One region of the Enterobacter sp. RHBSTW-00175 genome, then DNA from elsewhere that is predicted to be linked to it. Evidence: predicted binding sites of a transcription regulator. Region 1 holds the regulator's gene; the other holds the start of a gene.
What was found. The regulator PhoB, encoded in region 1, activates phosphate uptake and scavenging genes when phosphate is short. The targets are predictions, from matches to a motif close to CTGTCATAAAACTGNCNNAT.
Positions count from the first base shown of each region.

Region 1 (3,422 bases):
ATCATGCAGATATTCATCGGTGGTGATTTCGATATCCAGCCAGACCGGCGGTTCTTGCGCCGCGCCACGCCACTGCTCAAGCTGAGTGGTGATGGCTGCCAGGTCGCCTTTGAGCACCGCGAGCGGTTGGGTGACCGGGACGTCCAGCGTATCGACGGCGCTGAGCTTGCCAGCGGTAAACGTCACCAGATGCACGGATTTGGCTTTGCCCGTCTCGTCAAAACTCAGGGAAATCGGGGAGCCGCAATAGCGAATATGTTCGCTACCGCCAATCATCTGCGCGCGGTGAATATGCCCCAGCGCGATGTAATCCGCAGGCGGGAAGTTTTGCGCCGGGAAAGCATCAAGCGTGCCGATATAAATGTCACGTACTGCGTCACTTTTGCTCGCCCCAACGGTAGTCAAATGTCCGGTGGCAATCACGGGGATCTCCTGTTCACCGCGAAGGGCGCAGGCTGCTTCATACTGCTGGTGGTAGTAGTCGGTTATGCTCTGCAACAGGTGCTGCTGCTTTTCACCGCCGGAAAGCCCGGCCTGACTCTGAACGATATCTCTCGGACGTAAAAAAGGCACCGGACACAGTACCGCACCCGGCGTCCCGTCGCGTTTTTTCAGGATCTGCGGGGCGTGCCCGGCGCTGGCGACGACCGTCGTGTTGAGGAACGCGAGAATATCGCGGGATTCATTCAGCGTTGCCACGGAGTCGTGGTTACCCGCAACAATCACCAGATGACAGCCGGTTTGCTGTAAGTTAACGACAAAACGGTTATACAGTTCGCGCGCATAGCTTGGCGGTTGCCCGGTATCAAAAATATCACCGGCAACGATGATGGCATCAACCTGGTGCGACTGAGCAGTTTCCAGCAGCCAGTTCAGGAAGGCTTCATGTTCTGCGGCGCGGCTTTTGCTGTAAAAATTTTGACCCAGATGCCAGTCCGAGGTGTGAAGTATGCGCATAACGGTTCCGTGGCAAAAAAATGAGGATAGGATTATAAACCTTCAGAGAACGGAAAATAACCGCTGTAATAAAACAACAGTTTGCCATTTATAGTGGTAATGTTTTTCATAAATCTGTCATAAATCTGACGCATAATGACGCCGCATTACAAACTTGTAACTTAAATAAGATAAGACAGGGCAAAGTATGGCGAGACGTATTCTGGTCGTAGAAGATGAAGCTCCGATCCGTGAAATGGTGTGCTTCGTGCTCGAACAAAATGGCTTTCAGCCGGTAGAAGCTGAAGATTATGACAGCGCGGTGAATCAACTTAACGAACCCTGGCCTGATTTGATTTTGCTTGACTGGATGCTGCCTGGCGGCTCGGGATTGCAGTTCATCAAACACATTAAACGTGAAGCGATGACCCGCGATATTCCGGTTGTCATGCTCACGGCGCGCGGTGAAGAAGAAGATCGTGTGCGCGGTCTGGAAACAGGCGCTGACGATTACATCACTAAACCATTCTCTCCTAAAGAACTGGTCGCCCGTATTAAAGCGGTGATGCGCCGTATTTCGCCGATGGCGGTGGAAGAGGTGATTGAGATGCAGGGCTTAAGTCTTGATCCAACGTCACACCGGGTGATGACCGGCGAAAACCCACTCGATATGGGGCCAACCGAATTCAAGTTGTTGCATTTCTTTATGACTCACCCTGAGCGTGTCTATAGCCGTGAGCAGTTGCTGAATAACGTCTGGGGGACTAACGTCTATGTCGAAGACCGGACGGTTGATGTCCATATTCGCCGCTTGCGTAAAGCGCTGGAGCTGAGCGGCCACGATCGTATGGTGCAGACGGTCCGCGGCACGGGTTATCGTTTCTCGACCCGTTTCTGAACAATGACAGGAGTGTGACGCGTGCTGGAACGTCTGTCATGGAAAAGGCTCGTTTTTGAACTCATTCTTTGTTGTATCCCGGCCCTCATTCTGGGGGCATTCGTTGGACATTTGCCGTGGTTTTTACTGGCTTCGGTCACCGGGCTGCTAATCTGGCATTTCTGGAACTTACTGCGCCTTTCCTGGTGGCTGTGGGTTGACCGCAGTATGACGCCTCCGCCGGGAAGCGGGAGCTGGGAGCCGCTGCTCTACGGCCTGCATCAGATGCAGATGCGTAATAAAAAGCGCCGTCGTGAGCTGGGTAGCCTGATCAAACGTTTTCGCAGTGGCGCGGAGTCGCTGCCGGATGCGGTCATTCTGACCACCGAAGAAGGGACTATCTTCTGGTGTAATGGCCTGGCGCAACAGCTGCTTGGGCTGCGCTGGCCGGATGATAATGGCCAGAATATCCTTAACCTTCTGCGTTACCCTGAATTTACGCAGTATCTGAAAAAACGTGACTTCACCCGCCCGCATAATCTGAAACTGAACAATGGTCGTCACCTTGAGATCCGCGTGATGCCCTACAGCGACCAGCAGTGGTTAATGGTGGCGCGCGACGTAACGCAGATGCACCAGCTGGAAGGGGCGCGACGTAATTTCTTTGCCAACGTCAGCCACGAATTGCGCACGCCGTTAACGGTGCTGCAGGGCTATCTGGAGATGATGCAGGAGCAAACGCTGGAAGGGGCGCCACGCGAAAAAGCGCTGCATACCATGCGTGAGCAAACGCACCGGATGGAAGGGCTGGTGAAACAGCTTCTGACGTTATCGAAAATAGAGGCCGCCCCGACGCTTGCGTTGAATGACACTATCGACGTGCCGATGATGCTGCGCGTTGTAGAGCGCGAAGCGCAGACCTTGAGCCATAAAAAACATCAACTGACCTTTGAGGTTGATAATGGCCTGAAAGTACTGGGCAGCGAGGATGAGCTGCGTAGCGCCATTTCTAACCTGGTCTATAACGCGGTAAATCACACGCCGGAAGGGACGCATATTGTGGTGCGCTGGCAACATACCCCGACAGGTGCGGAGTTTAGCGTTGAGGACAACGGGCCAGGTATTTCGCCGGAACACCTGCCTCGCCTGACCGAACGCTTCTATCGTGTTGATAAAGCGCGCTCGCGCCAGACCGGAGGAAGCGGTCTGGGGTTGGCGATTGTGAAACATGCGGTCAATCATCATGAAAGTCGTCTCGATATTCAGAGCACGCTGGGGAAAGGAACTCGTTTCAGTTTCGTTATCCCGGAACGATTAATTGCCAAAAAAATCGCCTGACAACAGGCGTGTCATTTTTCCTTTCCACGGGCCAGCCATTGCTGGCCCGTTTGCTTTGCGGCCAAGTAAAACCTGAGTGAATTTTATACGCCAGATGCTTTTTTGTTCGCATGATTAGCCATGGGTTTTTCTTATAAATAGCGTATTGTGCTGGCCTGATTTTTCATACTGGCATATTGTTCTGGTTTCACGATCCCATCTTGCCTTTAAACGTTATAAGCGTTTAAATTGCCCCCCAGATACTGTCAGACCGACTGTATTTGCGTGGTAA
Region 1 is NZ_CP055930.1:3,220,016-3,223,437, forward strand. It holds gene sbcD (exonuclease subunit SbcD) at 1-957, opposite strand, end outside; gene phoB (phosphate response regulator transcription factor PhoB) at 1,145-1,834, shown strand; gene phoR (phosphate regulon sensor histidine kinase PhoR) at 1,856-3,151, shown strand.

Region 2 (3,422 bases), 1.1 Mb from region 1:
CAGGTGGTGCAGCCGATGCCGTAAGCCGACTCTTTCATCATCACCGGGGTTTGTTCGAAGACATCGCGCATAACGGCCGCAATGTACGGAATAATCATGATGGCGAGGATCACACCCGCAGCCAGAATACCGATACCGAATGCCGGGCCAGAGAACAGCGCCCCCACAAACGGGATAGAGGACAGAACATTGCCCACCGGCTCCTGGAAGTATTTCGCAAACAGCGGAGCAAAGATAAACAGGCCCCACATGCCGTACACGATACTCGGGATAGCCGCCAGCAGTTCGATGGCGATACCAAGCGGACGCTTCAGCCAGTTAGGCGCCAGTTCCGTCAGGAACAGGGCAATACCAAAACTGACCGGAACAGCAATCAGCAGAGCAATGAACGAGGTCACCAGCGTGCCGTAAATCGGCACCAGCGCACCGTAGATGTCGTTCGGTGCATCCCACTCTTTCGTCCACAGGAAAGAGAATCCAAATTTCTGGATGCTCGGCCAGGATGAGAAAATCAGGGACACGATAATGCCGCCCAGCAGCAATAGCACAATCAGCGCAGCCAGTTTTACCAGCGCGCTGAAAATCATGTCACCTTTTTTACCCGGAGGGTTAAATGCAGGCTTGGTTGCAGCCATAAATCACTCTTCTGTTAAACGCGTTTACGAAATTGCCGGATGGCGCTTGCGCTTATCCGGCCTACAGTTGGAACCGTAGGGCGGGTTAGCGCAAGCGCCACCCGCCATTTTCGTCAGAATGCTAAATTAATACAATGCCTTACCGCTGCTGTCTTTTACGTTGGTCTTCCATGCAGCACGAATCTGCTCAACCACGCTATCCGGCAGGCTGGCGTAATCCAGATCGTTAGCCTGTTTGTTGCCGTTTTTGTATGCCCAGTCGAAGAACTTCAGCACTTCAGTACCTTGCTCAGGTTTCTTCTGCTCTTTGTGAACCAGAATGAACGTGGTAGAGGTGATTGGCCATGCGCCTTCGCCTTTCTGGTTAGTCAGATCCTGTGCAAAGGATTTGCTCCAGTCAGCGCCTTTAGCAGCGTTAGCAAAGTTCTCTTCAGTCGGGCTTACTGGCTTGCCGTCAGCAGACAGCAGCTTGGTGTAAGCCAGGTTGTTCTGCTTAGCGTAAGCGTATTCTACGTAACCGATAGAGCCTGGCAGACGCTGTACGAATGCCGCGATACCGTCGTTACCTTTACCGCCCAAACCGGTTGGCCAGTTAACGGTAGAGCCAGAACCGACTTTAGATTTCCACTCTTCGTTCACTTTCGCCAGGTAGCTGGTGAAGACGAAAGAGGTACCAGAACCATCTGCGCGGCGAACCACAGCGATGTTCTGAGAAGGCAGTTTCAGGCCTGGGTTGAGTTTAGCAATGGCTTCGTCATCCCATTTTTTGATTTTGCCCAGGTAGATGTCACCCAGTGTTTTGCCGTCCAGCACCAGCTCACCAGACTTCACGCCCGGCAGGTTGATGGCCAGAACCACACCACCGATAACGGTAGGGAACTGGAACAGGCCTTCCTGAGCCAGTTTTTCATCAGTCAGTGGAGCATCTGATGCGCCGAAATCAACGGTGTTAGCGGTAATTTGTTTAACGCCACCGGAGGAGCCGATACCCTGGTAGTTAACCTTGTTACCCGTTTCTTTCTGGTAAGTATCCGCCCATTTGGCATACACCGGCGCAGGGAAGGTTGCACCGGCACCAGTCAGGCTTGCCTCTGCGAATACAGAGAAAGCGCTCAGAGATAAGGTCGCGGCGACAACAGTTGCGACAGTGGTACGCATAACTTTCATAATGTCTCCTGCAAGATTTTCGTAAATCGTTGTTTAGTGGCTACGATGAGCAAAATAGGACAAACAGGTGACAGATAAATGTACGAATTATGACAGTTTTATGACAACGAAAGTTTAACTTAAAAGTCAGTAAAAATTATCAAACGTATCAATTAGATAGCCACAAACATGACAGTATGTTTTCAGTGATATTTTCTTTATGTGACACTGAAAAAAGTAGCTGAAGATGACAGATTGTCATAAATAAAAATGGGAAAGAGTTGATTAAAAACAAACCAGGAAGGGTAAAAAAGCTCCACCCGAAGGTGGAGCCTGAGATGATTATTCAACCGTCACAGATTTCGCCAGGTTACGTGGCTGGTCAACGTCGGTGCCTTTGATAAGCGCAACGTGATAAGCCAGTAATTGCAGCGGAACGGTGTAGAAGATAGGTGCAATCACCTCTTCCACATGCGGCATCTCGATGATGTGCATGTTGTCGTTGCTGGTGAAACCGGCATCCTTATCAGCAAAGACGTACAGTACACCGCCACGGGCGCGCACTTCTTCAATGTTGGACTTCAGTTTTTCCAGCAGTTCGTTGTTTGGCGCAACGACGATAACCGGCATATCCGCATCAATCAGCGCCAGAGGGCCGTGTTTCAGCTCACCTGCCGCATAGGCTTCTGCGTGGATGTACGAGATCTCTTTCAGCTTCAGCGCGCCTTCCAGCGCAATCGGATACTGATCGCCACGCCCCAGGAACAGCGCGTGATGTTTGTCAGAGAAATCTTCCGCAAGCTGCTCAATACGTTTGTCCTGAGACAGCATCTGCTCAATACGGCTCGGCAAAGCCTGCAAACCATGAACAATGTTCTGCTCAACAGCGGCATCCAGCCCTTTCAAACGCGCCAGTTTCGCCACCAGCATCAGCAGCACTGTCAGCTGCGTAGTGAAGGCTTTCGTCGATGCGACACCAATTTCCGTGCCCGCGTTGGTCATCAGCGCAAGATCGGATTCGCGTACCAGAGAAGATCCCGGCACGTTACAAATCGCCAGAGAGCCAAGATAGCCCAGCTCTTTGGACAGACGCAGCGCCGCCAGGGTATCGGCTGTTTCGCCAGACTGGGAAAGGGTGATCATCAGGCTGTTACGGCGCACTGCGGATTTGCGGTAGCGGAATTCAGACGCGATTTCCACATCGCATGGCACATCCGCCAGCGATTCAAACCAGTAGCGAGAGACCATACCGGAGTTGTAGGAGGTGCCGCAGGCCACGATCTGAATATGCTCAACCTTCGACAGCAGCTCGTTCGCCTTGTCGCCCAATTCGCTCAAATCCACCACGCCGTGGCTAATACGCCCGGTCAGGGTGTTTTTGATGGCGTTCGGCTGCTCGTAAATCTCTTTCTGCATGTAGTGACGGTAAGCGCCTTTATCGCCTGCGTCGTATTGCAGGTTGGATTCAATTTCCTGGCGATTGATCTGCGTACCGGCTTTATCAAAGATAGACACGGAACGGCGCGTCACTTCAGCGATATCGCCCTCTTCCAGGAAGATAAAGCGACGGGTCACTGGCAGCAGTGCCAGCTGATCGGATGCGATGAAGTTTTCACCCATGCCAAGGCCGATAACCATTGG
Region 2 is NZ_CP055930.1:2,141,304-2,144,725, reverse strand. It holds gene pstC (phosphate ABC transporter permease PstC) at 1-635, opposite strand, end outside; gene pstS (phosphate ABC transporter substrate-binding protein PstS) at 762-1,802, opposite strand; gene glmS (glutamine--fructose-6-phosphate transaminase (isomerizing)) at 2,124-3,422, opposite strand, start outside.
Region 2: pstS (phosphate ABC transporter substrate-binding protein PstS) is a predicted target of PhoB. The motif match lies at 1,890-1,909, and genes of this name have one in related genera.